3 regions of the Pseudoalteromonas maricaloris genome follow, and region 3 is predicted to be linked to each of the others. Evidence: predicted binding sites of a transcription regulator. Region 3 holds the regulator's gene; each other region holds the start of a gene.
What was found. Region 3 encodes MetJ, which represses methionine synthesis genes. Its sites were predicted from a motif close to TAGACGTCTAGACGTCTA; they were not measured.

Region 1 (10,816 bases), 780 kb from region 3:
CACTTGAGGCAGGAACATTTTGCCCGCACCAAACAAGTCGCCAACCACGTTCATGCCATCCATCAGAGGCCCTTCAATCACTTGAATTGGCTTATCAAACTGTTGGCGACAGGCCTCGGTATCCTCGTCGATAAACTCGGTGATCCCTTTAACTAAGGCGTGCTCCAAGCGTTTTTCAACTGGCCAAGAACGCCACTCTAAATCTTCCTGTTTTTCGGCTTGCGCCATGCCCGAGTATTTAGGCGCGATTTCAACCAATCGCTCGCCAGCACCGGCGTCGGTATTGAGGATCACATCCTCAACGGCATCACGGAGCTCTTTTGGAATATCGTCATACACGGCTAACTGACCCGCATTGACGATCCCCATATCCATGCCCGCTTTAATCGCATGGTAAAGAAACACAGAGTGGATCGCTTCACGCACCGGGTTGTTACCACGAAAAGAGAAAGAGACGTTCGATACGCCCCCTGACACTTTACAGTGCGGCAGGTTTTGTTTAATTCTGCGCGTGCCCTCGATAAATTCTACGGCGTAGTTATCGTGCTCTTCGATACCCGTAGCGACCGCGAAAATATTCGGATCAAAAATAATGTCTTCTGGCGGAAACCCAAGCTCGTCAACTAAGATTTTGTAAGAGCGCTGACAGATCTCAAACTTTCGTTCTGCGGTTTCCGCTTGACCAACTTCATCAAATGCCATCACCACCACAGCAGCACCAAAGCGCTTGATGATTTTGGCTTGGTGGATAAATGGTGCCTCACCCTCTTTTAAGGAGATTGAGTTTACAATGGCTTTACCTTGAATACATTTTAGGCCCGCTTCAATGACTTCCCATTTAGAAGAGTCGACCATGATGGGGACTTTAGAAATATCCGGCTCTGACGCTATCAGATTAAGAAACTTCACCATCGCAGCTTTTGAGTCCAACATGGCTTCATCCATGTTGATATCGATCACTTGCGCGCCGCTTTCAACCTGCTCTCTGGCAACATCCAGCGCGATTTCGTAATCTTCTTCTAAAATTAAGCGCTTAAATTTTGCCGATCCCGTTACATTGGTACGTTCACCGACATTGGTAAATACTGCTGTTTGTGTCATGGTGAATTCCTAATTTAAGTTACAGGCTTCAAGACCTGCCAAACGCATCCGCACTTCGATGTTAGGCAAGCTACGCGGCTGGGTTTGCTCAAGGCCTCTCGCGAAGGCGCGAATATGTTCAGGCGTGGTGCCACAGCAACCGCCAACAATATTGATAAACCCTTCGTTACCCCAATCAATAATCTCTTTTGCCATGTCGTCGGCTTCTAGGTCGTATTCACCAAACTCGTTAGGAAGCCCTGCGTTTGGATGCACAGAGGTAAAGGTCTCACAAACCCGTGACAGCTCTTCTACATATTGTCTTAATAAGTCTGGGCCTAGCGCGCAGTTGAGGCCGATAGAGATTGGCTTAATATGGCGAATGGAGTTATAAAACGCCTCGGTGGTTTGCCCTGATAGCGTGCGACCGGAAGCGTCGGTGATCGTGCCCGAGATCATAACAGGCAGAGTGACGCCCGCTTGCTCGAAGGCTTCTTCTACGCCGTAAGAAGCGGCTTTGGCGTTGAGCGTATCAAAAATAGTTTCAATTAAAATAAGATGAGCACCACCCTCGATAAGAGCAAGCGTTGATTCAACATAGGCTGCAACCAATTTGTCAAAAGTAATATTGCGAAAACCAGGGTCGTTTACATCTGGAGAAATTGAACAGGTTTTTGACGTTGGACCAAGCACACCAGCCACATAGCGAGGTTTGCTAGGATCTTTGGCGGTAAATTCATCACATACCGCACGTGCAAGCTTCGCCGATTCAAGATTAATCTCACGGCTTAGGCTTGCCATATCATAATCTTCCATCGAGATGGTGGTAGCATTAAAAGTATTGGTTTCAATGATATCCGCGCCAGCAGCTAGATAATCGCGATGGATCTGTTTGATTATCTCAGGCTGCGTCAAACTTAACAGATCGTTGTTGCCTTTGATAAGGACATGCCAATCTTTAAAGCGCTCACCACGATAGTCTTCTTCTTCTAATTTGTGCTTTTGGATCATGGTTCCCATTGCACCATCTAAGATCAGAATACGTTGCTGCATCGCTTGCTTAAGCTGCTCTGCTATTTGCTCACCGTTTACGGCTACATTACTCGGCATAATTGTTAGTCCTTACATCTTGGCTAACTAAGTTAATATCATAAGGTGTGGTTTGGTAAACATAGTAGTTTAACCAATTTGAGAATAACAAGAATGCATGGCTTTGCCATGTCTTAGATGGACGTTTGCTGGTGTCATTCTCAGGGAAATAGTTCTCAGGTTGCGGTGCGTTGGCCATTTTTTCACAATCGCGAAGATATTCTTTTTGTAGCGTATCGGCGTCGTATTCAGGGTGACCGGTAATATATACTTGGCTACCTGAGTGATTTTTAATTAAGTAAGCGCCTACTTTTTCAGAACCCGCTAACACCACTAGGTCTTTACACCCGTTAATTTTATCGATGTCGATGTGGCCATAGCGTGAGTGTGGCACCAAAAACTCATCATCAAAACCGCGAGTGAGCGCCCCGTGGTCAAAATAACAGTGGTGCTTAAATACGCCACACAGTTTGTCATTTTTGAGTGCTCGCTTTAACCCATAATGGTGATACAAACCGGCATGTGCGGCCCAACAAGAAAACAGGGTTGAAGTAACATGGTGCTCAGCCCAATCAAAAAACGCCTGTAATTCCCGCCAATACACCACATCGACATATTCAAGATGCGCCAGCGGCGCACCGGTGACTATCAAAGCATCATAGTTTTGATCTTTCACATCCGAAAAATAGCGGTAAAACATATCTAGATGTTGCTCTGAGTTTTCAGAGCTACGGTGGGTGTCCAGTCGCAACAAATCAACATTCACCTGCAAAGGGGTATTTGCCAGTAATCGGATAAATTGCACCTCAGTCTCCACCTTATTCGGCATCAAGTTTAATATCGCGAGCCGCATTGGGCGGATCTCTTGCGTTGATGCACGACTTTGTGGCATCACGAACACATTTTCATGACGCAATTGGGCAATGGCTGGGAGTTCGTCGGTGACGGTGATTGGCATGCGCTGCTCCAGACTAATCGAATGGCATTATTATGGACAAAAACTGGAAAATTTCAACCTCTAGATGTATGGACGTCTAAACATTTGTAATAATAATTTGATGTCTCACCTCTCACTGATTATTTCAATTTATGTATACTTGCCACCATATAAATAAACACAAGAAACTTGATATTTATGATTGGTATTGGCGAAGCGGCAGCGATTGCGGCGGCTGGGGTATGGGCTGGCTCAACCATACTGTATAAACGATTTAGCCATCACCTTAGTCCATTTGAGTTGAACGTTAGCAAAGGCGTCATCGCTTCTGCTTTGATGATCTTGTGTTTGATCATCGCAGGTGATGCTATGTACCCGACCTTACTCTCGAGCTGGGGCTGGCTGATAGCCAGTGGGGTACTGGGCATAGCAATTGGTGACAGCGCCTACTTTGCCGCACTTAGAAATATAGGTCCTGCTCGCACTTTGGTTATTGAAAGTCTTGCACCTGCCATCGCGGGGATCTTAAACATTGTACTTCTTGGTGTTTATCTCAGCGCATCCGCTTGGATCGGCATTGCAGTGACGACTGTTGGCGTGATGCTAGCGATTAAGCCAAGTAGAAGCCAGCCAGTGCTAGACAAAAAACATTATCTCTTGGGAGTCTGCTTTGCACTCACGGCTGCCATTTGCCAAGCGGCGGGTATGGTACTTTCCAAAGGTGCGCTAAATAACGAAAGCATTAGTAGTTTGTGGGCGGCACTTATCCGCTTGGGATCCGGCACCCTATTTGTGGCCTTTATTGTTGTTTGTTTGCGATCACAAAGCCTGTTTAAAGCACTCACACTTAAACAAATCGACGGTAAAAACTGGTTATTCGTTGCAGTGTTTTTTGGTACCTTTATTGGGCTGTGGCTACAGTTGATTTCCGTTAATCATACTGATCCCGCTATCGCACAAACCATCTTTGCAACGGCACCGCTCATGGTCATGACGATTGGGCTACTGCGCAGAGAAGCTATTACTAAGTCTATGATGTTTGGAGGCCTAATTGCTTTGGCTGGGGTATTTTTATTGCTAAAAGGATAGCCAATATACACACTTAATATGTGTGCATATTGGCCTCCATCTAATGCGTTGTCTGCAACCGCCTGACCGTATCAAGTGTAGTCTGGTCATACTGATAAATTTAAACATTTGGTGCTAACCAGTTGTGAAATCCAAAAAAGTAGTCGACCTGAGATTTATTAAAGGCAGACACGACTTTTTGTTACCACTATATTAATATGTAAAAACAATGTATCCAGACTAATATTTATGCCTTTGCTTGCTTTGCTTTTAGCTTTACTGCTCGTTGTGTTACCGGCGCATGGTTCAGAATGCCCAAGTGCCAATAATGCTAACCTCACAAGCCAAATTTTGTCTTGTAAGCAACATCTTGAAACGCTTGAACCCAACGGAGCTCAAGCTTTTGATGCACACCTTGAGCTTGCTAGCTTGTATCGTCGAGCGGGTGACATAAAGCTCAGCAATCAAATTCTGGATGAGTTGATAGCATGGAAGTTAACCACACTCCAACGCTTTCAGGCGTTAAGACAAAGTGGTATTAATCGTTACCGCCAGCGCAATTATATTCAAGCGCTGGAGAGCTTCCACGAAGCGCAAACGCTTGCGGCTAAGTTGCAACAAAACGAACTCCTGGGTAAATCGGCAAACGATTTAGCTAATGCTTATCAGGCACTAGGAGATTTAGACACTGCCCTTACTTTATTTTTAGAAAGCTACCAAATAGCGAAAGCAACAAATGACCTGCAGAGGCAAGCGATCACGCTTAACAATTTAGGGAATGTATCGAGGGATATTAATCAGTTGGATGATGCCATTCTATCGTTTCGTCAAGCCCATGCGCTCCACCAGCAAGCGGGCGACCAGGTCAAAGCGAACCACACCTTGCTAAGCATCGCGGAAGTCTTCTACAAAAAGCGCGACTACAACAAAGCAACTGAAATCATTGAAGATTTACTTCAACCTTTGACACAAAGCGGCGCCTATACCCAATTGTCTCGAGCCTATTTATTATTGGCCGAAATTGCCATTGCTCAAAACCATATCACTCAGGCACAACAGCAACTCGATTCATTCAAACGTACTCGGCAACTAATTCAACACGGTAAAGTTGATCAGCGAGCTCTGCTTATTGAAGCCAAACTCAAGCAGCTTGAGGGCGAAAACCTAACTGCACAAACGTTACTTAAACAGGGGCTTGAAGCACATAATCAGCAAAATAGTCAGCTTACGGAGTTATTTTACATTGCCTTATTGCAGTCCCAACTACAAACACACGCTTATAAAGAAGCGGTAGAGACCGCACAGCGTTATAATGACTTGCTTAAAAGTAGTCGTGTGCAGAGTGAAAATCTTTATCAATTTCGCCTTCAAAGCGCTAACGTCTTGGCCACGCCTAAGCACCAAACAGAGACAAGTATTTTGTCTCATGTACTCGTCGGGTTTATCGCATTTGTAGTGGGTGTGCTGTTTACTTACTGCATTATTCACTATACCGCCCGTACCAGCACTCATGGATTGCACAGTAAACATACGAGCATTGACGAACAGGCCGCTAGACAATTGATGGTTGAGGTAATGACACTCACTTTGACGCTTTGGGAACAAAGTAGTGGCAAAACCCGTGTCGAATTAGCGGAAGAAAGCAAAGTATGGAAAGTGAATATCGATGATGGTCGCTTACGAGTGCGTACTCTTGAACGCTATCTTAATATCAAAACGCTGCCCAAAAAGCCGCGTATTCGAAATATTGTTACCACGGCACAATATGTACTCACTCAATGCCAAGACGCTAATTTCGATACTGCACCTCTTTGTGAAAAAGTTGCACAACTGGAGCAAATCTTAGCGTGCTCCAACGCTACTTGATGTCTACAACAAAGGGGCGTTCGCCCCTTCTGGTATTAACAGGCCCTAGTTAACCGTGGCGGTCTCACATAAATAACATGCTAAGGTCACGCCCATACCGGCCTCATACTCTTGGTGATGACGGTCTCCTTTAAATTCAAAAGGCCCTTCAAAGCGTGGATACACTGCCATATCAGGCTTTAAGCTATTACTAAAGCCTTTCATATTTTGATGTAGAGATTGACACATTTTATTACCCATATCATAAGCAAGCCGCCAATCATCAAACTGGCCACAATCTAGTTGTGGTGTAATGCGACCAGAAATACTCTGCTTAGGACTGGTACAAACGTTACTTCCTTCACTGTGTAAATATTTAAAGGTTCCAGCAGTTAATGTCATTTTACCTAGCAGAATCGTTTGCCGCTTTGGACATTTCGCCCCATCAGCAACTTCGAGCTGCGCTATCATTTCTGGGCTATGGGCTTGTACAAAGCTCGCAATCAAAGTTGCTCCCAATACTATTACTCGTCTCATAACTGTCTCCTTATTGGTTATGACACCGTTATTCGATTGCGAATGTACTCACGCTGAGACTCCAATAACGGCGATAGCAAAATCCTGCCTCAAGCGAATATTGATTGCAGCAAAAGTTACGGGGCAATTGGGTAAATTCGGGTAAAAATATAAGCAGACCTTTGATATTTAAGTTTTTATTTACCACAGCTTGATATCAAAACTTACCTAACCCAAGGCGTCCGTTTAATATCAAAGGTTTTACCCAAGTTGACCCTAGCTGGCCCTACAACCTCCTATTCAATCGCTGAAAAAGTTTCCAACATCACAAGGCAAGTTAACAATGCATGAGGCATGTTGACTCAGCACAACGATGAAGGAATAGAAAAATGAAACAGAGAAATTTCACCCCAAAATTAGTCAGCCTAGTTACCAGCACGTTGTTACTGGGTAGTATTTCGCTACAAGCCGCAGAAGAATATGGAGAAATGGCTCCCTCTCAAGTAAGCCCAGAAGCGTGGCAAGCCATTTCAAACTGGTCTCAAGACCGTGTTTCCTTGCTTGAATATATCTCCGACAACGACGAAGAATATGAATTAGACCGCTACGTCGATAGCTTGATCCGCGACTATCGAGATGGCGAGATGCTAAGCCAAGCAAAAGCTATCGATCAAAACGTGTTATCAGCATGGGAAAATGCTTTTACCGAGCAAGCGCCTGAAGATAACTTTTTCTTTACTCGATATCTTATTCAATTTAAACCGACGGTATTCGAAAAATGGACACAACAGCAAAAAGTGCCAACGCTCAGCCAACATTTAGAGCTAAATGCACCGCAGCTATACAGCACTTGGCACAAGGAGTACGCAGCTCCTAAACGTAAAGGGCTCTCGGTACTTGAATACGATAGGACGCTACCGTCAGATATTCTTGCCGAATTAAAAGAATTGCTGACTAAAAAACCCATCTTCGGACCTAAGTCACAATGCTCATGTCAGATGGTGACCCCTTCAACCAGCACAGGCCAAGTGGTAACTAACTACCCATCAACCCAAACGCCTTGGAGCACATCCACCAGCGATGGTAGTGGTTTTTCTAAGCACCATGCTTATGTCAATACCTCAGCCTACGGCGCCTTTCACTCAGCTAAGGGGAAACGTTGGTCAAAAAATAAAGCACTCAGTTTCGACAACACCTCAGCCCATAACTCGACAGAGTTCCACGTCAAAATGTTGTGTGCAGACACTGGGGGATTTGCATGTAATCAAAGTAATGCCTGTTCGGGCAATTTAGAAGTCAGAGGCACTTATTCAGCTCGCTACCATGTAACCGGGCAAGCTAAAAAAATCTGGTCAAAAGGTACCAACTCACATGCAACTGACGGCGCAAAATTTGCGGTCGATTTGCCAGGAGCGGCACCTGAAGTCATCTTGTTTAATAAAGCCGGTGGCGCAGCCATGGGATACAACACCACATGGAATTTAAACTCCACCATTGGAGTCGTCAAAGCGGCACTTGGCATTACTTCAGCCATCGTCAATGGCAACCCTGGCAGCTTGCTGGACGGTCAATTGGCCGATGCGCTTATCACCAACTTGGCAGGCATGATCACGCGTTCGGGTAATCAAGCCAGTGTTACCACCACAATGCGCGCGCGCTTTGATTCGTCCGATGTCAGTCCTTTTCTGTTGCAACCCAATGAAGTGTATCACTTTACCCTTGATTCAAAAGGTCGGGTGCAAGCCAGAGGCTACGGTGGTTATTCGGACAGTCATTACGAATATGGTAGCTCAGGCGCGGTGATGTATGCGGCAAATCACTTTACCTGTGGCAGCAATGTCAATGCTCCAGCACCAACAGGGTTATGGTTCTATTCGTCACAATCCGGTCCTGATAGCGACGCGTCGTTACGTAGTGACGTTGAAAACTGGCTCTCTGTCCAACTCAACAAACCCGTTAATGCGGGCCAACGCCAAGGCATCATTCACTAGGTTTTTGTTAAGGGTGGCTATGCGCTGCCCTACTCCAATAAGGAAAGATTATGAATAAGTTCATCGCCACCACGCTTACCTGCTGGGCTTTGTCTTTAAGCGTTAACGCCTCAGCAGAGTCAGAGCACTACGACACATCAACCCTACCGCTATTATTTCACGCTGGTCAACAAGGTTATCAAGCCCTTTCACCTTGGTATTCTTTTCAATATCAGGACCAAAGGATCACCTTACAAACATGCGCAGAAGATGCCTGCAAACAAACGCTGCAATTTCCCCAATTAGAGCAAACCGCACCATTCAATAGCGAGACGTATGAGCCCAGCTATCAAGGTGAAGCTGGAAACATGAAAAAGTTAGAGAGTTACTCTCAACTCCAGCTCGGTTATCTAAAAGAAAACAGACTCTATGCCAGCGGCAATCAACGGCGCTTACTGTTCACGTTACAACTCGCGTCGGGTAAAGCTGAGTTACCCTTTGTGTTTAATGATAACTATGACGAATCTCTGACAAAAGACAAGTCATCCCTTACTCGAAGTTCCCCCTCCTGCGCCAAAGCCTGTAATACCACTTGGCAAGCATTTAGCGTGGATAAATCTGGCCAATATAGTCCGGCTATTTTTGTTCGAGATGAAACCGGAAATTGGCTTATTCAAAGTACTCGCGACGCCATTCGCATTGAACTTACCACCTTAATCGGACAATATCAGCCGCCGGCGCTGCGCCATCACCACAATGACACCACACAGTCTAGCTATTCATTGAATGACGATAGTTTAATTGTTACTCGCCAAGCTGATAGCGTATCTCGCCACACCCTTAATCAAACTCAGGTTGTTGGCCTAAGTGATAAGCATTGGTTGCTGCTTCAAAATACCGACCTCACCCTCACGGATACCCGCTCAAATATACAAGCCAAGCGTCCAATCGCACAACTTGAGCTATCACGCTTACTAGCAAGCTATCTTGATAACGATCGCTTATATCTATTGGGATTATCACCAAGAGACGCTGTGATTATACCATCGCAGCAAACGATTATGACGCAGTATCCAAAGCTTCATGAAGACGCCCTCGTTGCCACCTCTCTACTAGAACTAGATTTAGGGCTACAGGTTATTTCGGCCACAACGGTATTTATTCCTGACACCGAGTTTGCTGATATTCGCATTACTCGCAATGCGTGGGGAATATTGGTTAGCTCCGGCGAAGTTTCGGCACGTTCAACAACACATGCGTATGAAAGCAACCAATCGGCATCTGCAATGTCTGGCTGCCCGATGATAGCCAGTGGTTATGGTTATGGCTTGCTATGCTGGAAGGCATTAAATAACCCAACACTCACCTATACTCCCAATGCCGCAAGCACAATGATCCCAACGACGGTAGTTGACAACACAACGCCAAATCTAATGAATCAATTAGAAAACAATCAATATGGGATTATTTTTAAAAGTGGGGCAACGCCAACCGATCCGGGTGGAGTGTGGACTCATCCAGATAATGTTGCCACCAGTAAGGAAGATTTAGGATTGGCAGTGGCCATGTACCATTATCGCTGGGGTTCACCTGTCGCGGCAAATATCGTCTACCCATCAGGAAGCCCCGCACATCCTGTGATGTTTAGAAAGGTTGAGTATCAAGCGGCGAATAGCAGTAATTTGCCACATAATGTTTGTAATCATTTTGCTGCCAGCTCAGGTTATCCTGAGTATCAGGCGGCTGATGCTTGTATGACACAGCCAGGTTTTGGCCTATTTAGCCTCGAAGATCTTACCTTCGACCGTTGGCAAGGGGGGAATTATTATCCGAATCAAACAGTCAGCGGGCAGGATAATTCTTGGTTTCCTTGGTATACCAACTTTGTTGGCGATCCACCGGTAACAGAAATCTTTGAGCAGGCCTCGAGTGCTGAAATGCTTGCACGGCTGCAATTTAACCTAGCGCAGTTTGGTAAAATCAACCAAGACACTTATGTTAACGGCACACGTTTTAGCCAAGACACAGTCACCGGCTTCTACCGCTGCAGCCACCAATAATCAGCTAAGAATAAGGATATTCGTATTCGAGACTCGCAAATTGTTAACAATGCATTAAACTTCATTCAACTGTTCAAAAAGGAATGAAGTCATGCGCATCATCATCGCCATTGCGACGCTCAATTTAATTGCTTGTAGCAGCACGTTTGCAGTCCAACAAGCGAATACCAAAGTATTAGGCGCTTACTCAATGTTCGCGCCTTCCACTACTGAAGCCCCAAATATCTACGCGCGCGTCGTTGTTGACGGCG
Region 2 (10,816 bases), 1.2 Mb from region 3:
TGCGCGAATAATCAAAGCAACGCATTGCTCAGCGAAAGGAATGAAAGCGGCTTATAAAGAAGAGTCGGCATTTAGACAAGAAACGTGGTTACTGGTGGCAAGTCTTCCTTTATCAATCATATTGGCGCAAAGTATTGCTCAGTGGGCCTTATTGGTCGGTAGTGTACTGTTGATATTGGTCATAGAACTCATCAACTCGGCAATCGAAGCACTGACAGATCGAGTGAGTACAGAGCATCACTTACTATCTGGTCGTGCAAAAGATATGGCATCAGCGGCCGTTACGCTGACATTATTAATTAGCTCGTTAATTTGGATAGCTGCCGCAGTGGAGTGGTTCAACACCATAACCTAACATTACGCGTGGTTTTGACACAAAAAAAATGGCGGCTAAATTTTTAGCCGCCATTTTTTATTAAGCTGAATAATCGTTATTCAAACACTTTTTCTACATCCAACGTTTTAATATTCTTACTTGGAATATTGAGCGGGTATGTAGCAATTTCAGCATCTTCTGCCAGTAATACATCTGGCTTTTTCGTGTTATAAGTCATAGGAGATGACTGCTCAGCACTTAGGCGCTGCGCCATATCTTTTGCATCGCCAGTGATAAACACATAGTGAATATCTTCGGTCTGCAAGTTCTCTTTGATAACACGATTGATGTCTTCAACAGACAGTGACGCTAGCTGCTTTGTCACATAAGCAACAAACTCATCGGTGTTGTAGAACTGGCTATCAAGTGCATAACCGAGCTGTCTATCTTGGCTCGCCACCATTTGCGGCACAAAGTTGATTAAGAAGTTACGTGTTGCTTCAAAGTCTGCTTTGCTCATCCCTTCTTTGATCAGCTTATCGAGTTCAAACAATGCGGTACGCGTTGCAAAATGGGCATCGTTATTAGAACGAAGTGGGCGTAACCACACTTGGAAAATTTGCTCACTACGACCTAAGTTTGCATCCGGCTTAGTTTGGAACATACCACGAGGGAAGTATTCGATATATGCATAATCACCATAGTTCATGCCACGAACCTGACGGATACGCTGGTACAAGTGGCTGTTTGAACTGCGGTGCTCACCAAAGTATGAACGCACCAACCAAAGCGCGGCCCAGTCTTTGCTGCTACGAACCGTGTCGATTGGGAAACCAAAAGACACCGCTGTTGATTTTGCATTCTTTTCTACGATGGTTGCGTGATGGCCAGACAGTTTAGGGGCATCAGGCACTTGTAAACGCGCTTCTTCACCTTTAGGTAAAGCCGCAAGGTCGTTAAACATCGCTTCTTTTAGCTGTTTATCGAGTGCACCAGTAATACCCACGTTGAGTTTAGCTTGAGTAAATTGCTGAGCGTAAAAAGCCTTAACGTCATCTAAAGTGATTGCTTCTAAGTCTGATAAATCACCAAAGTTATAGCTTTCGTATGGGTGGCCTTTGTACAACTCATGATAAAGCACTTCTTTACCTAGCTCTTCATCATTTGACGCTTTCAAACCAGCCTTAATGCCGTCGATTAGCTCTTTTTTCAGACGTTTAAAATCATCTTCTCTGAACCCTGGGTTTAAAAGCTGCTGACTCACAATGCCATACCATTGATCAGCATTGTCTTTATGAATACGACCACGTAAAGAAATCATTTCTTTATCGATTTGATAGCCAAAGCTACCAGCGATCGGGTACAGCGCCTTTTGAATTTCTTTGTATGATTGCGACTCACTTCCGCCTTTGGCAATCATAGCCGCAGTAAGCGCAGCAAGACCTTTTTTACCTGCAGGATCGGCAGCAGCACCTGTGTAAAAAAGAAAATTCACATCCACCAGCGGTGAGTTATTAGTCTTGTCTAATACGTTGAAATGACGCGTTACTGGCTTGTCCATTTTTGCCACTAACTTATCTAAGTTAACTTCCTTATCAAAACCAGAGACAGACTCAAGTGCAGACATAGTCACCGTTGTGCGGCTGCTGTCCACAAAGTATTTATTGGCAATATCACGAATATCTTTTGCAGTGACTTTATCTGCACTTGCATACAGTTCATTCACCACTTCAGGATCACGCTCAAAATGCATGTAGCTCGCGAGTGTCGAAGCAATAGATTGTGATGAGTCAAGGCCGTTAATAAAACTGTACTTTAGGTTTGATTTAAGTGCAGCAAGTTTATTTTCATCTACCAGCTCTGTGCGTGCTTTTGCGTAAGTGTTATTGATTGCATCACGCACTGTCGCCAAATCTTTTTCATCTTCTACTTTAACGAAAACATGCAGAAGACCTGGGTCTTTGGTTTCAGGGTTATAGGTAAACATTTGGCTTGCAAGCTGTTTATCTACCACCAGCTCTTGATACAGCGCTGAATTTTCAGAGAAATAAAGCTGCGAGATCAGATCAAGTGCCGCTCGGTCTTTTTTCTTCGGCTCCCATGCAGTACCTTTATACGAAACTAGCAACCAGTGACCCGGTAAGCCATCATATTTTTCGTGAACGTAACGCGCTTTGTCTTGCTTTGGCTCAACAGGAATATCGGCTTGGTAGTCACCCTTTTTCCAATTACCCCAATGCTTTTTCACCATAGCCATAGTTGCTTTAGGGTCCACATCGCCTACGATCACAAGTGATACATATTCAGGCTTGTAAAAACGCTCAAAGAAGGTTTTACCATAGGCCATTTGATCTGGCATTGCTTCGATGTCTTCAAAAAAGCCCATCGTTGTGTGCTTATAGGTATGTTTATCAAATGCTTCTTTTCTTACCGCAGAAAGCAGTTTTCGAACTGGGCTGGCATTATTTTTAAGGTATTCACCTTTCACAGTTAGTGCTTCGGTGCGGAACTGTTCTTCACTGTATGTCAGGTTTTGAAAGATATCCGCTTCGATTTCTAATACTTTATCTAAATGCTGCTTTGAGAAATTTAAGTGGTAGTTCGTGTAGTCATTGGTAGTGTACGCACGATTATCAACACCTGAGTTTTTCAAAATGTCCGAATAAACGTCTTGTGGATACTTTTCTGAGCCTTTGAACATCATATGCTCAAAGAAGTGAGCAAAGCCGGTTTTACCCGCTTCTACTTCATTACGCGAACCAACAGAAACCGGAATTTGAAGCGACACTACATCAGGATAGTTAGTTTTAACTACCATGACGCGAAGGCCATTTTCTAGCTCTTCCAAAACATAATCTTGGGCGAATACTTTATTGGATTGGGCAGCTTGAGTACTTACAGCTGACTGTTGAGCTTGGTCTGAATTCGTCGCTGCACAGCCACTAAGCGCTAAGCTTACGGCAAAGCTGGTTGCTAGTAATTTGAATTTCATGAATTTGGTCCTAATCATATTTTTTATTCTAAGTAAGTCGTGTTCACTTACGTTAGCAAACCTCCTGATTATGCCCCAAAGTCATACTAATTCGCTAATTTCCAAGGTGATTTACCACCCTAATGTGTAAACAAATATGAAATTTTGATTTGAGCACTTGAGATTAATTCATAATTATTGAAATTCTTTCATTAAAAAAATCTATCTAGACGTCTAAATGGCTGCTATATTAGTAAAGAGATACAGAAATGCTTTTGTGGAATGAGGATTATGGCTTTAACGCTTCAAGAGAAAATCATTGACCCTAACCAAGGGGTATATTTAATTGGTACCACACCACCTAAGATTGGCACCGACCCAGAACAGCTAAAATCAATTGCCGCTAAACTTTTGGGCCGTTTACATGAGATTGAATACGACGGCGTGATCATCTACGACATTCAAGATGAAAGCAGCCGTACTCAAGTACCACGCCCATTTCCTTTTAAGCACACCGTTGATCCGTGTGAATATAGCCAGTTGATCCGCGAATTGTCACACCTTGATGTAATTACGTATAAAAGTGTGGCACAGCGCGATAGTGAAGCTTTTGGCAATTGGTTAAGCAGCACTAAACAGCAATATGGGTTGAACAATCTAGTATTAGTGGGCAGCCCGTCTTCACAAGGCGATATTAAGTTGCCGCTTTCTGAAGCCTATAAGGTATTGAAGCATCACCAAGATGACTTTTTCTTGGGTGGTGTAACCATCGCAGAGCGCCATGCCAGTAAGCGTAATGAACACGAAAGGCTGATAGATAAAACAGAGCAAGGCTGCCAATTCTTTGTTTCCCAAGCAGTGTATGACGCTCAAGCAACCATAGATCTTATCACAAGTTATGCTCGCACCTGTAAACAGCAAGGGCAAACACCAAAACGCATTATTCTTACCTTTACTCCATGTGGTGGAGAAAAGACCTTGCAGTTTATGGAGTGGCTGGGGATCTCAGTACCAGAAGCAACCAAATGGCGCATGTTAGATGCAGACAATACACTAAGTGAGTCAATTCGTATTTGTAGAGAGAATCTAGATCAAATCTTAAAAAGCTGCTCACATCTAGATATTTCTCTTGGCTTAAATATTGAGAGCTTAACAAACCGCAAAGAAGAAATAGATGCATCGATAAACCTTTACAGGCTATTGAAGGCGACCATGGAATTATGCCTTGCGGAAAAGCAAATTGCTTAATGCAGTCTAGTAAACTGAAAAAGCCAGCTTCATCAAGCTGGCTTTTCTGTTAACCTTGCTGGATTATTCAAAGCCCAGATTAACTTAGACTCAAGAAAGCGATTAATCCCACCCCAAGTAACAAGCGGTAAATGACAAATGGCATCATACCCATGCGCTCTATGATTTTCAGAAAAAAGAAGATACAGGCATAAGCAGAGATAAACGACAGTGCCGCACCACTTAATAACGCATTCCAATCAACCACTTCATCGCCGGTAGCAAGCTCTAAACTGTAATACAGCCCCATCATAGAAATGACTGGAATAGACATTAAAAACGAAAAGCGCGCCGCACTTTTCTTATCAAGCCCGAGTAATAAACCTGCGGTGATGGTAATGCCTGAACGCGATGTGCCGGGAATAACAGCGGTAATTTGCGCAAGTCCCAATATCAGCGCGCTTTTCCAGTTTAAGGCAAATTCGTCTTTGATTTGTTTCGCTTTCACGTCGGCGTACCAAAGCAGTAAACCAAATACTATCGTCGATGTTGCAATCACCCAAGCACTACGTAAGTAAACTTCTACGATGTCTTTAAGTAGTGGGGCTAAGATCACGAATGGAATGGTGGCAACCACAATACACCAAGTCAGCCGGCTTTCTTTCGAGTGCGTACCTGAGAATGATTTGAACCATCCTGCCAGTAGGCTGACAATGTCTTGTCGAAAATAAATAACGACAGCCAGTAAAGTACCGACATGAACAGCAACATCAAAGGCAAGACCCTGATCTTGCCAACCTAGTACCTGAGAAGGTAGCAGTAAGTGGGCAGAACTCGAAATAGGTAAAAATTCAGTGAGACCTTGAATAATTGCAAGGACGACAATCTCAATAAAGCTCATTGCTTGGGAAACTCCACTTTCCATAATTTTTGAGTTGGGTTGTGATACTCCTGCCATAACTGAGCAATGGTTTTACCCTCAACAGGATGGATAAAATCAGGAGCTAGTTCAGCTAATGGCTGAAGCACGAAGGCATTTTTGGTTATTTCATCCCGAGGCAACTGAGCGGGTGATGAACAAATAAGGTGGTCATAAAAGAGAATATCGAGATCTAATGTGCGTGGACTAAACTTCTTTTCACTACAGCGACGACCATGATCGTATTCTATCGACTTGAGCAGTTTATACACTTCGTCTAAAGACAGCTGTGTTTGTGCAGCAAAGACCGAATTATAAAAGTTATTTCCTGCAAATCCGACGGCTTCACTCTCAAAAACACTCGAATGTTGAAAATCCGGAAAGTGTTCTATCAATACCCTCAAGCCACTCAGCAAATTTTTTTCTTTTTCTATGTTTGAGCCGAGACTGATAAAAATTTGTGCCATGATAATCTACTTCTTACGCACAATTTCTACACCAACCGTTTGTGCTTGTGGCACGGCAGCAGGTTTACTCACTTTTATAAGCACTTGTTGTACATTAAATTCATTTAGGATCATTGCAGCAAGCTGTTCAACTAAGGTTTCTAATAGCTCAACGGGTTTTGCTTGGGTATGCGCAATAATACGCTCACTCACTTTGGCATAATCAACCGCCAAATTAATATCGTCATGGCGAGCGGCAGCGCTAATATCGGTCAACATCTCAACATCAAAGTAAAGGCTTTGTTTACTTTCTTTTTCAAAGTCGTACACTCCTATTATGGCTTCGACGTGTAGCTGTGAGATATAGACTTTATCCATGTAAACTCCAAACATGTTTATCGCTGTAATTCACCCGCATTTTCTAATCGCAATTCGCGATCTGTGCAGGACTTAAGACCGCCGATCATAGCCCAAAACAACGCAATAAAAAATAAGGAAGACAGTGTTAATCAGTTTAATGTGCGTATGTGCTTATTTATTGGGATCGATTTCCTCAGCGATTCTGGTGTGTCGGTTATTCAACCTGCCAGATCCACGCTTTAATGGTTCTAATAATCCAGGCGCAACCAATGTATTAAGATTGGGAGGAAAGATCCCAGCTGCGCTAGTGCTCGTCTTCGATATTTTAAAGGGAACCATCCCGGTGTGGGGAGCTTACTTTCTGAAAATAGAGCCTGTATGGCTAGGTGCAATAGCCGTAAGCGCATGCCTAGGCCACATTTATCCTATTTTCTTCCACTTTAACGGTGGTAAAGCAGTAGCAACAGCATTTGGTGCGCTATTACCCATCGGCTTGTCATTGGGTGGGCTATTGATTAGTACGTGGCTCGTGGTGCTAGCGCTAACACGCTACTCTTCACTCGCAGCGATTGTCGCAGTCGCAGCTGCTCCACTTTACACATGGTGGATAAAACCGCTTTATACGGTGCCGGTAAGCTTTTTAACTGTGGTGATTATTATTCGTCATAGAGCAAATATTAAAAGGCTCTTGAGTGGTAAAGAGCCCAAGGTGGGGAAAAAGTCTAAAGACTAGGGCCTGTTTACCTTTCAAGTTTGTTTTTGCAGCAGTTTGATTGGTATTTGTACAAGGCAGAGCCTGCGTAGCATAGTTATTCTATGTGAGTCAGGCGAGAACACAGTAGAAATGCTAATCAAGCGCTGCCCTTTGGGTTCACCTGAGTGCGCTTTGTTCATTGTTGCTCAACTTTTGCCTAGATTACTAGGCGGCAAGTCGAGCGTCGCGACCAAAACACACTCAGGAGAACAAAAATCAAACAGCAAAGATCAACAGACCCTAGACTTTTTCTAGACTATCCAGCGGCCAACGCGGTTTAGTCTTCATATCAAGTGGCGCATGCTGACCTGCTTTTAGGCGCTGCATTCCTGCATAAGCTATCATCGCCCCATTGTCTGTACAAAATTCAGTGCGCGGGTAATAAACTCGCCCTTTCATACCAAGCATCATGCGCTCAAGCTTTTGCCTAAGTTCAGTATTGGCGCTGACGCCACCTGCAATCACCAGGCTTTTAATGCCTGTTTCTTTCAGTGCTCGCTTACACTTGATCGCTAGCGTTTCTACGACTGCGGTTTGAAAAGCATGAGCAATATCTGCTTTCGTTTGCTCGTCATCGCCTTCATTACGGATCGTGTTTGCCGCTGCGGTTTTTAATCCACTGAAACTAAAATCCAGACCAGGTCTGTCTGTCATCGGTTTTGGAAAAGTAAATCGCCCTGCTTTACCCTGTGTCGCCATTTTCGCAAGCATTGGGCCGCCAGGATAATCAAGACCGAGCAGCTTTGCGGTTTTATCAAATGCTTCACCAGCGGCATCATCTACTGACTCACCAAGTACCTCATACTCACCGATACCTGAGACTTTGACCATCATGGTATGGCCACCAGAGACTAGCAGCGCAACGAATGGGAACTCTGGTTTATCGTCTTCAAGCATAGGGGCAAGCAAATGGCCTTCCATATGATGTACGGCAACGGCAGGGATCCCCCAACCAAATGCTAACGAGCGACCAATTGAGGTGCCAACCAACAAAGCACCGACCAAACCCGGCCCTGCGGTGTAAGCAATGCCATCAAGATCTTCTGGACCACAACCCGCTTGGGCGAAAGCAGCTTCAATAAGAGGAATTGTTTTGCGTACATGATCACGAGAAGCAAGTTCAGGCACTACCCCACCATAATCGGCGTGTACTTTTACCTGAGAATATAATTGATGTGCCAACAGCCCTTGCTCATCATCATAAATAGCAATACCCGTCTCATCACATGAGGATTCTATACCCAAAATACGCAAGTTACTTTCTCCAAACTCTTTACTGCAGCCGCTGATTATACGAAATCAACTACTCAAGTTCCAAACCAATATTTGTTTGGCCGTCAGCTAGTGCCAAGGCCTTTAGCGACTTCACCGATTCGCTGCTAATACGCCCCATATTTTCCACATGCTCGATAAGCTCAGCGAGGATTTCAATTTCATACTGCATCTGCGGGTGTTCACGCACTAACTCATTCGTTGGAGATATATCTTCCGCCATCAACATAAATTCGATGTATTTGGCTACCGTTGCCTGAGAAATTTTGGCAACGCTTACAAACTCATGTTCATCTTTTGTCATCAGACCTTGCAACATGCCTAACAGCGCTGTCGCTACGTCGATTGCGGGATAGGTACCAAACATATCAAACTCACTGAGCTCAGGTACATTTGGTTCTACCTTTTCAACCAGCTTTTCTAAGCTAATTTTGCTCTTAGGCAGTAATATTTTCTCCCAAATTAAATTCAGCGCATTTCTGAGTACTTGCTCGTCGCCAAAACCCGTTGCCTCACTAAATAGTGAATAATTTGGCAACATACGTTCAATAATAGCAGCGCCTAAGACTGCTTTTTGAAGATAATTTAACTCTCTAATTCTTTGAAAGTTATTTGCTTTGCTCATGCTTATTTCCACATTGCCAGCAATATTCAAACGCTGGTCCATTTAATTCTGCACAGTGATTACATAGCCAATCCGACAGCTCGGCGGCACTGCGATGACGTGATTTGTTATAGTTTACCAATATTTCCTGAGCCTCGGGTAACTTTATTGCATAAACAAAGAGCTTGATGGCAGCTTGCTCTGCTGGAATTTCACCAATAGCCCCTGACAAATGCTCACCTTGTAAGCGAACCTGAATATTCGCTTGTTCTAGTTGACCTTTGAGCAAATGTGCTTCAACAAAGCCGCTGATAGCGCACAATTGCACCCAATGAAAAGACTGTTCACTCATTGCATTATCTTCACTATCGAATTAGCACTCAATGTGCTCATTTGTTTCTTGATAAAATCATTCATTATCATCACACTTAAACATCAAGCCATTCCATTAAAATACGACTATGACTCTAACAACACCGGGCCTATTATTCCCAGCAATTTCTTTATTGCTACTCGCTTACACCAATCGCTTTTTGGTACTCGCACAATTGATCCGTGAATTAAACGCCCGAGAAGGCGACACCATAAGATCCTTGGTTAAAGCACAAATAGAAAACTTAAGAAAACGAATTAGATTGATCAGACGAATGCAAGTATGGGGCGTCATCGCATTTTTACTCTGCACGTCTTCAATGTTTGCCCTGTTTCTTGAAATATCCTTACTTGGCGTCACATTGTTTGGTGCGAGTCTGTGTAGCCTAACCTTGTCATTGCTACTTTCTCTTTATGAAATCCACATTTCTTGCGATGCAATCGAACTAGAATTGCAAAATATCGAGAAAAAACCTCAACAAGATTAGCGGCCTTGTTACTGCCGACTATACTAACGTTGAGTCAGCATAAAAAGAGGAGCAATCTGTGAGCGGATTTTTGTTCTCAGATGAAGTGCTAGAAAGCCCTACAAATAAAATGGCCGAAACCTACTGGGATATTCTGGTTGTAGATGATGAAGAAGACATTCACCAAGTGACTAAACTGGTGTTGTCTGGCTTTAAATTTGAGAATAAAGCACTGAGATTTCATCACGCCTACTCTGCACAAGAAGCAAAAGCCATCTTGGACACGGAGCAGAATATCTCTGTAGGCCTCATTGATGTCGTAATGGAAAGTAATCATGCAGGGCTTGATTTAGTGCGATATATCCGCGATGACTTAGCAAACTTTGATATTCGCCTTGTCCTGCGTACTGGGCAGCCAGGAGAAGCCCCGGAAGAATCGGTCATTCGCGATTACGATATTAATGACTATAAGAACAAAACCGAGCTCACTGCCGTCAAGCTAAAAACACTACTCTATTCTGCTTTACGGGCTCACCGGGATATTCAAACCATCGAAAAGCACAAAATGGGACTTGAACGCATTATTGATGCATCCTCAAACTTTTTGAAGTGTAGCAATATTCAGGATTTCGCATCAACCATATTATCTCATGTATCCGCTGTAATGGGATTATCTGATTCGGAAATATATTGCGCAGCTGCGGTAAATCACCAAGCCAACGAACCGACAAAATTTAAACTACTTGCAGCCTCAGGGGCTGGCGTAGAACCTAGTAATGTTACCTTGCCCGAGAATGTACAAAATCTGTTTATAGAAACACATAATAAAAAAGCATCGCTCAAAACCCGTAATGAATATATTGGCTATTTCCCTTCTAGAGAAGGGAGTGAAACGATGATTTATGTGAGTAAGGACAGCGAACTTCATAGCATGGATTTCCAGCTACTTGAATTTTTTGCAAACAATATTGCACTAGCCTACGACAACTTGAAGTTGCGTGAAACCGTCAAAGATTCTCAAAAAGAGCTTTCTTATATTTTAGGTGAAGCCGTCGAAAAACGCTCGAAAGAAACAGGCTCGCACGTAAAACGCGTGGCACATTATAGT
Region 3 (10,816 bases):
TAGTAGTTGGCTCAGCATGTGAAGCGCCCGTTTCCTTTTAAGACTGTGTACCATAAAAATTTAGCACACAAAAATATTAATCGTTTTTTAATCAAGATATACTAGCAGTGTCTACCTGTAATTGGGAGTCTAACTAGGGATAATTCCGTGAAATTATTGAAAAGATTTTTACAATTCGTTTTTGTTTGTACCCTTTTAGGCGTGTTGACACTTATCAGTCTTTATTATTATGTCAAATCTGACATACCAAGTGTAGAGGTTTTGAAAGATGTTCAACTACAAACACCCATGCAAGTCTTTACACGAGACGGAAAACTCATCAATCAGTTTGGTGAAAAGCGCAGGATCCCTGTACGTTTGCAGGATGTTCCACTTCCCATGCGAAAAGCATTCTTAGCGACAGAAGATAACCGTTTTTACGATCATTTCGGCATTGATCCGATAGGTATCGTCCGCTCCGCTTTAGTGCTTATCACCACAGGGCAAAAAAAGCAGGGAGCCAGTACGCTCACCATGCAACTTGCCAGAAACTTTTTCTTAACAAGAGAGAAAGCCTATATTCGTAAAGTGAAAGAAATCTTTATTGCGTTGCATATTGAGCAACTATTAACGAAAGATGAAATTTTTGAGCTTTACTTAAACAAAATTGAACTGGGCAATCGCGCCTTTGGTATCGGTGCAGCAGCACAAGTCTACTACGGTCGCTCACTATCAGAATTAACTTTAGCAGAAATGGCAATGATTGCAGGCCTGCCAAAAGCGCCTTCTGCGTTAAATCCAATTCGTAACCCAGAGCGCGCACAATTGCGCCGGAATGTTGTGCTCGGACGAATGCTTGCTGAAAAGTATATTACCCGCGCAGAATATGATGAGGCGACACAAGCTCCTATCACGGCTAAATTCCATGGCGCCGAAATCGAGCTGTATGCACCTTATATTTCTGAAATGGTTCGCGCCTATATGGTCGAACGCTACGGTACTGATAAAGCTTATAACTCAGGCATGAAAGTTTACACCAGTGTGGAGTCTGACATGCAACAGGCTGCTCAGCATGCATTAGTTGATAATTTACATGCCTACGATATGCGTCACGGCTTTAGAGGCGCAGAAGAAACCTATTGGCATGCTGAGACGGGATCGCCGCTAAGCCATGAAGGCATTATTACTCGCCTTAAAAAGGTCAATGAAATTGGACCGTTAAAAGCCGCTGTAGTGCTAAACATTGCAGAAAAAACGGCCGACCTGCTCTTAAAGACCGGTGAACAAATTACATTGGAATGGTCAGGCTTAAGTTGGGCCAGACAATACATCAGTGAGACGCGTCAAAGCTTACCACCAAAAACAACCGCAGATATCCTCGCGCCGGGCATGCAAGTGTTTGTCCGTAAACAAGACGACGGCTGGATGTTAAGTCAGTTGCCACAGGCATCCAGTGCTCTTGTCTCACTCGACCCGCAGGATGGGCGTGTAAAGGCGATTGTGGGTGGCTACAGCTTTGAGCTTAGCCAATACAATCGTGCTACCCAAGCTAAGCGTCAGGTGGGTTCAAACATCAAACCTTTTATTTATTCATCCGCATTAGAAAATGGCTATACCCTAGCCACCATTCTTAATGACGCCCCGATTAATCATTGGGACAGAAGCGTTGGCGTGGCTTGGCGTCCGAAGAATAGCCCTGAAGTGTATAACGGCCCAATCCGTATTCGTCGAGCGCTTGCACAATCGAAAAACGTGGTATCTGTTCGTTTGATCAAAGGTGTTGGCATAAATAAGGCTGCTGATCATTTGCTTAAATTTGGTTTTCAAGACGCAGATATTAATCGCAGTGAGTCATTGGCGCTTGGTAGTGCTGCACTGACTCCTATTGAAATGGCGCGCGGCATGGCCACTTTTGCCAACGGCGGTCACCTCATTGAGCCGTACTTTATCGATAAAATTACCGACTCATTCGGCACTGAGCTGGGTTCGGCAGAGCCGTTATTGGTCTGCGACGAGCAGCAGCTGGAAGAACAACCTGAGCGCTGTGCACCGCAAGTAATTTCGGAGCAAAACGCATTTCTGATTGCTGATGCGCTTCATAGTGCAATCTGGGGTGGCGGTAGCTGGAAACACGACACGGGTTGGAGCGGCACAGGCTGGCGTGGTCAGTGGTTAAAACGTCGTGACCTTGCTGGAAAAACGGGTACCACCAATGACTCAGTAGATACTTGGTTTACGGGCTTTAACCGCAATGTCCTCACCACAGTTTGGGTTGGCTTTGATGATGCGAGTAAATCCTTGGGTCGTGCGGCCTACAACGCTAACCTTGGTAATAATCAACTTGTTGGCGCAGAAGCCGGCGCGATTTCAGCACAACCTGCTTGGATAGACTTTATGCGTGAGGCACTTAAAGATGAGCCTTTGGCTCCAATAGAGCCGCCTCCTGGGCTTATTTCAACTCGGATTGATTTAAAGACAGGGCTTTTGTCTCGTAAGAACGATTACACATCTCGGTTTGAATATTTCGAGCAAGGTACAGCGCCAACCAAATATGTATTAGATACGGATAGCAGCACACCGTTTGACGATACCGCGCCGCTACCGACTCACGAAGAGTTATTCTAAAATAGAAATGCCGATACAAATGTATCGGCATTTTGTCTTATACCAGTAGTATTATATCTATTTTCTTAAAAGAGTTATTTTAGATTTTGCGTCAGCCAGAATAAATCGGAATGTATTCCCGCAGCTGTCACTTCTTTACCTGCCCCTGGGCCTTGGATCACCAGTGGGTTTTGTTCATACCATTTAGTGTGGATCACAAAAATATTATCACCCGGTGTTAAATTCGCGATTGCCGAGCCGTTTGGTACCTGTGCAATGCCTACTTTTGCAGACACTTTGCCATTGCTTGCAATTTCAAGTGCACCAGTATAACGAAGCTCTGCGTCATTCGCTGTGGCCTTCGCATAGTGTGTCGCATAAAAGTCATCGAGTTGCTGGCGATTTTCTAAAAACGTTTGCCATGAACCCACACTCAAGGACTCAGGCATTAACGCTTCTAATTCAATATCTTCAAGCTCAAGTTCAATGCCTAACTCTCGTGCTAAGATCAAAAGCTTACGCTGCATATCACGGCCAGATAGGTCTTCTCGCGGATCGGGCTCAGTAAAACCAAGTTCTTGCGCCCCAAGCACTAGCTCAGAAAATGCTTCAGAACCATCATAGCGACTACAAAGCCAAGATAAAGTGCCGGAAAAGACGCCTTCAATTCTCACCACTTCATCGCCACTATTTTGCAGATCAGCCAACGCAAAGTTAATGGGTAGACCCGCGCCAACACTGGTATTGTAACGCCATAACAGGTTACGCTCTTGTAACTGCTGACGCAGCTTTGAGTACCAACCTTGTTGTGCCGTGCCGGCATATTTATTGGCGCTGATCAAATGACAGTCATGTTCAACAAACAGCGGATACAACTCACTGAATCGCTCGCTCGCAGTAATATCGACCACCACTTTATGCTCGTAATCTAGCTCTTTAATACGAGTGAATAGCTCTGCTTCATTGTATTCGATGGCCTCATTTTGCCATTGCTGTTGCCACGATGCTAAATTCAACCCGCTTGGACAGAACAACATTTGCTTAGAACGCAGTAAGCCAACCAACTTAAGATCAAAGTGCTCACTCAGCTTAGCGACTTGGTTTTTGCATTGTTCGATGAACACTTCACCCACATTGCCAACACCAGCTACAATCACAGCAAGCTCTCTGCCTTTATTCACCAAACGTTCGTGCAATATAGCAAGTAGATCGCTATCAATTGCTTGATCGGTTAACACTAAGCTGTAATGGCGCTCTTGCAGCACAAAACGGGTGACAATCGCATGTTCATCCAATAATTCCAGAGCTTGCTGATGTAACCCAGCAACATCCTGACTTGGGGCTACAATAGCAAAGCCTTGTACTTGCGACTCAATAATATTGGCTCGCGAATCCAGCGCTTTGATCACAACATGGCTAAACTCAGATGGCACCAGTAAGTGTGCCTCTCCGCCTTTAACAAAATGATGAATGCTATGCTGAATAAGCTGGCTTAGCTGTTTCACTTCACCACTTTTTAGCTGCTCAACGCGTAACAGGTCAAGTTGTCCAAAAGTGGTAATAAAGCGCTTCTCTTTGCTATAGCCTGCCTTTACTATCTCAGTGCCAAGTGCATCGGCGTCAAAGCTGCTGCGAACTTGTAGTTTTATATCGGTATCTTTAAGTGGAGACAGCGTTTTTGCATGCAGTACCGGATTGCCTAATCGTGCGAGTAATTCAGCTTGGCCACGACATACCTTAGTGTATTTTATGGCATTAGCGACTTTACGTGGATCTGTGCTGAATACACCAGTTGTATCCGTCCAAATTGATACTTGAGCCGCATCAAGATAACTTGCCAACAAAGTTGCGCTATAGTCACTGCCATTTCGGCCTAAAGTCACCGTTTCACCTTGTGTATTTGCAGCAATAAAACCGGTAACGATATAGATAGCGTGATCATCAATGGCGCGATAGCACGCTTCTTTGTTATGGGCGTGTAGTAACACCCCCTCTTGTTGTACAAATAACGTACGAGCGTCGATAGCTTTGGCTTCAACACCTTGAGAGCTTAGGTAGTTTGCTAATATACGAGCCGACCATAGCTCTCCATGTGCAAGTAAACTCGCGTAGTGAAGATGTTGTTCTTCTCGCCCTAAAGCGATTGCTTGCAGCTCATTGACGAGCTGTTTGAGTAACACACTGTGTTGTTCACCTACAAACAGGGCATCAATTAATTCTCGTTGATGATTTTCAACTTGTAATAAAACATCGTTAAATGCGCGAACATCTTGCTGCTCAAAACTTTGCCATAACTTCACTAGGGTATTCGTTGTTTTTCCTGCAGCAGAAACCACAACACTGTCACCTAGCTGACATTGCTCTAACACTATCTTGGCAACCGCCTGATAACGCTCTGGCGAGCTTAAACTCGAACCACCAAACTTATGTACTACTTTTGCCATTTACTCACCACAACGCTACTGTATGTGCAGGCGTTAATTTGAATGACTTAGCATCATCACTCGCCTGACTTTCATCAATACATGCAAATCCTGATTCCAGATCTGCAATGAGATCCTGTACATCTTCAATTCCTACAGAAATACGAATCAACGTGTCGCCCACTCCCGCTTCTAAACGCGCTTGCGGATCCATACCTGCGTGTGTCATCGTCGCTGGATGGCAAATAAGACTCTCAACCCCACCTAAAGATTCTGCCAATGAAAAGTGTGTTAGAGACGTTAAAAACTTCGCTGATGTTTGCAGATCGCCTTTGATATCAAAGCTCACCATGCCACCAAAGCCGAGCTGTTGTTTTTTCGCAAGTTCGTGTTGAGGATGCGACTCAAGGCCAGGGTAATAAACTTGGCTAACATACGGCGACTTTTCTAAATACTCCGCAATAAGCTGAGCATTTTCTTGATGTTGGCGTAAACGCACGTTTAAGGTGCGCAGTCCACGTAGGGTTAGATAACTATCAAAAGGTGCACCTGTAATACCGATATTATTCGCCCACCAAGCTAACTCATCACCCAACTCCTGTGTACGCGCGATCACCGCGCCCCCCACGACATCAGAATGACCATTGATATATTTAGTAGTTGAATGCACGACTACATCTACGCCAAAAGCAATGGGATTTTGTAGTGCCGGAGACAAGAAGGTATTGTCGGCGGCGACCAAAGCCCCCACAGCGTGTGCTGCATTTACGACAGCTTCTATATCCGTTAGCCTTAATATTGGGTTACTTGGTGTTTCAATCCAAACTAATTTAGGTTTGATCTGCTGCAGCTGTGCAAGACTTTCTGATTGTGTGAGATCCAAGACGGTTAATTTGAGCAATCCACGCTTAGCAAGCGATGTAAACAAGCGATAGCTACCACCATAACAGTCATGTGGAATAACCAGCGTATCGTCATGGTTAAGTAGCTGAGTTACTAGGTGAACGGCAGCCATGCCAGTCGCGGTAATAATGCCACGAGCACCACCTTCAAGTTCGGTAAGTGCCTGTGCAAGCACATCACGATTAAAGTTACCACTGCGGCCATAATCGTAGTTGCGTTTGGTATCAAAATCGGCAAAAGAATAGGTGGTAGAAAGGTAAAGCGGTGGCACTACTGCCCCATGTGCTTTATCAGCTTCTATACCATGACGCACTGCAACCGTCGATTTGTTAACTTGACTCATAAGGTCACCTAGATAGTTGGATGTTTAGACGTCTAAAAGGTTAGAGCAACAGAAACTAGAAGTCAAAACATTTATACCGCTAAATGGCTAAATAACTAGTATTTGACTATCTTTTTTAAACCGATAAAATTTCGCCACTCTAGGCGTTGCTAATACGACTGAGTTATTGAAAACTATGGCAGAGATTCTTCTATCTCGCTATGGCGGATTAGTTTATTCATCTATTTGAGTTTGGGATTTATCTTTAATTCGTAAGGTTATCCCTATATTCATGCGGTTGGTGAATAATGTAGACCAGAACCCAGTCATATTGGCATTGATGTAACTGAGGCAAGTACACAATTATGGCAAAATGGAACGGTGAGTATATTCACCCATATGCAGAACACGGTAAGAAAGCAGAGCAAGTAAAAAAGATCACGGTGAGCATACCTCTGAATGTACTCAAAGTGCTAACTGATGAGCGTACACGTCGCCAAGTGAATAACTTACGTCATGCCACGAACAGTGAGCTTTTATGTGAGGCGTTTCTACATGCCTTCACAGGTCAGCCACTGCCGAGCGATGAAGACTTGAGAAAAGATAATCCAGAGCGTATTCCGTTAGAGGTAAGACAAATAATGGAAGAACGCGGTTTGGAGATCCCAGAAATAAACGAAGAGTGATAACTACTCTTTTTCTGTGGACTTACAGACACAAAAAAAGCCTCAATCGAGGCTTTTTTCATTTGGATAATACCAATGGTATTATTCCATATATCCAGCTGGCATATCGATTTGTGCCACACCTGATTCAATTGCAGCTACCGCTACCGCTTTTGCGATACGAGGTAACAAACGCGGATCCATTGGTTTTGGAATAATGTACTCAGGACCAAACTCAAGACTATCCACGTCAGCCGCTTTTAACACTTCAGCAGGCACAGGTTCTTTCGCAATCGTTCTAATTGCTTCAACCGCTGCAATCTTCATTTCGTCATTGATAGCGGTTGCACGTACATCAAGCGCACCACGGAAGATAAACGGGAAACACAGCACGTTGTTTACTTGGTTTGGATAATCTGAGCGACCTGTCGCCATGATCAAATCATTACGTGCACCGTGTGCAACTTCAGGGCTGATCTCAGGATCTGGGTTAGAACAAGCGAATACCACTGGCTTGTCAGCCATTAACTTTAGATCTTCAGCAGAAAGTAAGTCTGGGCCAGAAACACCAACAAATACGTCCGCATCCGCAATCACATCTTGTAACGTACGCTTATCCGTGTTGTTTGCAAACAGCTCTTTGTATTCATTTAGGTCATCACGGCGAGTATGGATCACGCCTTTTCTGTCTAGCATATATATGTGCTCACGTTGAGCACCGCATTTGATCAGTAATTCCATACAAGCGATAGCGGCTGCACCCGCGCCAAGACACACAATAATCGCATCATGAATATCTTTACCTTGAATTTCCAACGCATTCAGCATACCCGCAGCGGTTACAATTGCGGTGCCGTGCTGATCATCATGAAAAACAGGAACGTCACAACGTTCGATTAGCGCACGCTCAATTTCAAAGCACTCTGGCGCTTTAATATCTTCAAGGTTAATACCGCCAAATGTGTCTGCGATATTTGCCACCGTATTAATGAAGTCTTCGGTGGTGTTGTGCTTAACTTCGATATCGATTGAATCAAGACCCGCAAAACGCTTAAATAATAGCGCCTTACCTTCCATAACAGGCTTTGACGCCAAAGGACCTAAGTTACCCAAGCCAAGAATTGCCGTACCATTACTGATCACCGCAACCATATTTCCTTTACCCGTGTAACGGTATGCATTCGCCGGATCAGCCGCGATTTCACGTACTGGCTCTGCAACACCTGGGCTGTATGCAAGTGCTAAGTCTTTTACGGTCTCGGCAGGTTTAGTGAGCTCAACACTGATTTTACCTGGAACGGGCTTCTCGTGATAATCTAGAGCTTGTTGACGAAAATCTGTCATGGCGCGATATTTTCCTACGAAGTTAATGTGAGAGTGTGGTAAACGTTCGCATTCTGAATGTTGGCAACCTATCAGGCTGGTTACAGCAACACACAGTGCGATTAACTATATGAGCGACGACATTCAACCACTCAACAAGCGCATATGCTTTGCTGTCGCGGTATGTCAATAGGACATATAGTTAATCGACCGTATTCACACAATACCGAGTTTTGCTCATTATTCAAGTAAAATCAGGTCTATCCACTAGCACGGTATTTTCTATACTTTTCCGAGAAGATAAGCTCAATTTTAAGAAAGATTTCACAAATAAAATGACTAAAACTTAAAAAATAAGACGCTAAAACCAGCACAAAATGTAGAAAATTAGCACAAATGTACACTAACTATAAAAACAATAAGAAAATAGCAACTTAGCTAATTTTAACGTCAAGATACCGACATTTAATCACAATATACTGACTTTGGTTTATATTAAGTGCTCATACCTGATACTATTTACTATATGAGCTTTGATTATTTTCACAACTTAAGCTCGTAAATATTCAGTATTTATCTACTAAATAGAGTTTTTACTCTACTCAAGAGATCAGTAAAGTTTTGCTGCCAAACTGGCAAGTTTTTTATTTTAGAAGAATAAAAGACACAATGAAGGCGGGATGACTGACGGCCTATCTGCTGATGCAGAATAGGATGTATAAATCGAGAAGGTATTTTCAAACCGGCACAAAAAAAGCACCCTAAGGTGCTTTTTTCGACTAGACCAACAAGATTACTTCTTGCTGCTAAGTGCACCGAAACGCTTGTTAAAGCGATCTACACGGCCACCTGTGTCAAGGATCTTCTGCTTACCAGTGTAGAACGGGTGACATGCAGAACATACGTCTAGGTGAATATCTTTACATAGCGTTGAACGAGTTTCGAACTTGTTACCGCAAGAGCACGATGCAGTGATCGTCTCGTAATTAGGGTGAATACCTTCTTTCATAGCAACCTCTAGTTAAGGCCGTATCGCTCTCCAAACCCGAAGTCTGGCACCATACGTAGTTATACAAAAATGTGGACGCGTATTTTAGTGCCTATCTGAACAATCTACAAGCAATATTTCAGAGTTTTTTGTCACCGTCGCAGAGTACGTTTTCAATTCGTACCACCTTAGGTATATACTTCGTCACTGCGCTCACTTTATGGAATTGTAATACATGCTCATTCTTGAAGTAGCTTTAAAGCTGCCACTGCACCGAACATTCGACTATTTGCTAGCACCAACCATGCAAGTTGAAGCAGGAATGAGAGTCACCGTCAATTTCGCCAACCGCCGTTGCACTGCAATTGCGCTTGCTAAAAAAGACGACACCGATGTACCAAAAGAAAAGCTCAAGCAAATTATTGAGGTGTTGGACGAGCATCCTGTCTTTAATCAAGCACAACTTAGCTTCTTACACTTTGTCTCTCAGTATTACTGTCATCCAATTGGCGATACCTTATTCACAGCACTACCGGCAGTACTTAGAGACGGCGGAAGCCCAGACAAAACTCAGATCCCTGTCGTCAGATTAACGGAAAAAGGGCAGAAACTACCAACACTGCGAGCCAAAAAGCAACAAGCACTGCTTTCACAATTATATGAAGGTGGCGCAATAAAATTAAGCGAACTCAAAGCGCTCGGATTTGCAAGCCAAACAATTAAAGCATTGGAAGAAAAAGCGCTTATCTCACAATCTATTGAGCATGATAGTGATTGGTCGCAAAACGAATTACAGCTTGGCGAAAAACCACGCCTAAACGACCAACAAGCGACTATTTGCAGCGCCGTCAATGCACAAGTCGGTTACCGTACCTTTTTAATCGAAGGTGTAACGGGAAGTGGTAAAACCGAAGTCTACTTACAAAGCCTTGAAAACATAATAAAAGCGGGTAAACAAGCACTGATCTTGGTGCCTGAAATTGGACTCACACCGCAAACAGTCAACCGCTTTAAGAAGCGCTTCAATAACCTGCCCATTGATTTATGGCACTCAAATCTAACCGATAACGAGCGCCTACATACTTGGCGTCGCGCCGAAAAGGGTCTGAGCGCTTTGGTTATCGGTACTCGCTCGGCCATTTTTTTACCATTTCAAAATCTCGGCATGATCATCGTTGACGAAGAGCACGACAACTCGTTTAAACAGCAAGAAGGCCTGCGCTATCACGCCAGAGATCTCGCTGCATTTCGAGCGCATCAGGCACACTGCCCTTTGCTTTTAGGAACCGCAACACCGGCATTAGAAACATTACACAAAGCCATTACCAACAAATACCAACTCGTCACACTGAGTAAACGAGCGCAGACCCAGCACGATAACCAATTTCACCTTGTAGACATGAAAGGTCAGCCAGAACAAGGCGGGTTTTCAGCAATGAGTTTACATTGGATGGAAAAAACACTCGCTCGCGGTAAGCAAGTTATGGTGTTTCTAAATCGTCGAGGCTTTGCACCAACATTGATGTGTCACGAATGCGGATGGCTTAATACCTGTAAACATTGCTCTACCAGCGCCACGTACCATAAAAACATGAACCGCTTGGTATGC

Region 1: CTT31_RS05300 (homoserine O-succinyltransferase) is a predicted target of MetJ. The motif match lies at 3,189-3,206, and genes of this name have one in related genera.
Region 2: CTT31_RS14610 (methylenetetrahydrofolate reductase) is a predicted target of MetJ. The motif match lies at 3,515-3,532, and genes of this name have one in related genera.

Annotation. Positions count from the first base shown of each region.
Region 1 covers NZ_CP024625.1:1,220,517-1,231,332, reverse strand. The annotation lists gene metH (methionine synthase) at 1-1,101, opposite strand, end outside; gene CTT31_RS05305 (homocysteine S-methyltransferase family protein) at 1,111-2,190, opposite strand; gene CTT31_RS05300 (homoserine O-succinyltransferase) at 2,180-3,127, opposite strand; gene CTT31_RS05295 (DMT family transporter) at 3,305-4,195, shown strand; gene CTT31_RS05290 (soluble NSF attachment family protein) at 4,424-6,040, shown strand; gene CTT31_RS05285 (hypothetical protein) at 6,086-6,556, opposite strand; gene CTT31_RS05280 (hypothetical protein) at 6,925-8,526, shown strand; gene CTT31_RS05275 (hypothetical protein) at 8,577-10,565, shown strand; gene CTT31_RS05270 (metallophosphoesterase) at 10,657-10,816, shown strand, end outside.
Region 2 covers NZ_CP024625.1:3,312,767-3,323,582, forward strand. The annotation lists gene CTT31_RS14600 (diacylglycerol kinase) at 1-355, shown strand, start outside; gene CTT31_RS14605 (M16 family metallopeptidase) at 432-3,308, opposite strand; gene CTT31_RS14610 (methylenetetrahydrofolate reductase) at 3,579-4,535, shown strand; gene CTT31_RS14615 (undecaprenyl-diphosphate phosphatase) at 4,615-5,415, opposite strand; gene folK (2-amino-4-hydroxy-6-hydroxymethyldihydropteridine diphosphokinase) at 5,412-5,900, opposite strand; gene folB (dihydroneopterin aldolase) at 5,907-6,257, opposite strand; gene plsY (glycerol-3-phosphate 1-O-acyltransferase PlsY) at 6,382-6,972, shown strand; gene tsaD (tRNA (adenosine(37)-N6)-threonylcarbamoyltransferase complex transferase subunit TsaD) at 7,234-8,247, opposite strand; gene CTT31_RS14640 (YjaG family protein) at 8,297-8,890, opposite strand; gene CTT31_RS14645 (putative signal transducing protein) at 8,874-9,221, opposite strand; gene CTT31_RS14650 (DUF2721 domain-containing protein) at 9,331-9,729, shown strand; gene CTT31_RS14655 (DUF3369 domain-containing protein) at 9,788-10,816, shown strand, end outside.
Region 3 covers NZ_CP024625.1:441,075-451,890, reverse strand. The annotation lists gene CTT31_RS01800 (pilus assembly protein PilM) at 1-18, opposite strand, end outside; gene CTT31_RS01795 (penicillin-binding protein 1A) at 148-2,604, shown strand; gene metL (bifunctional aspartate kinase/homoserine dehydrogenase II) at 2,679-5,027, opposite strand; gene metB (cystathionine gamma-synthase) at 5,032-6,252, opposite strand; gene metJ (met regulon transcriptional regulator MetJ) at 6,597-6,917, shown strand; gene CTT31_RS01775 (malic enzyme-like NAD(P)-binding protein) at 6,999-8,240, opposite strand; gene rpmE (50S ribosomal protein L31) at 9,013-9,228, opposite strand; gene priA (primosomal protein N') at 9,443-10,816, shown strand, end outside.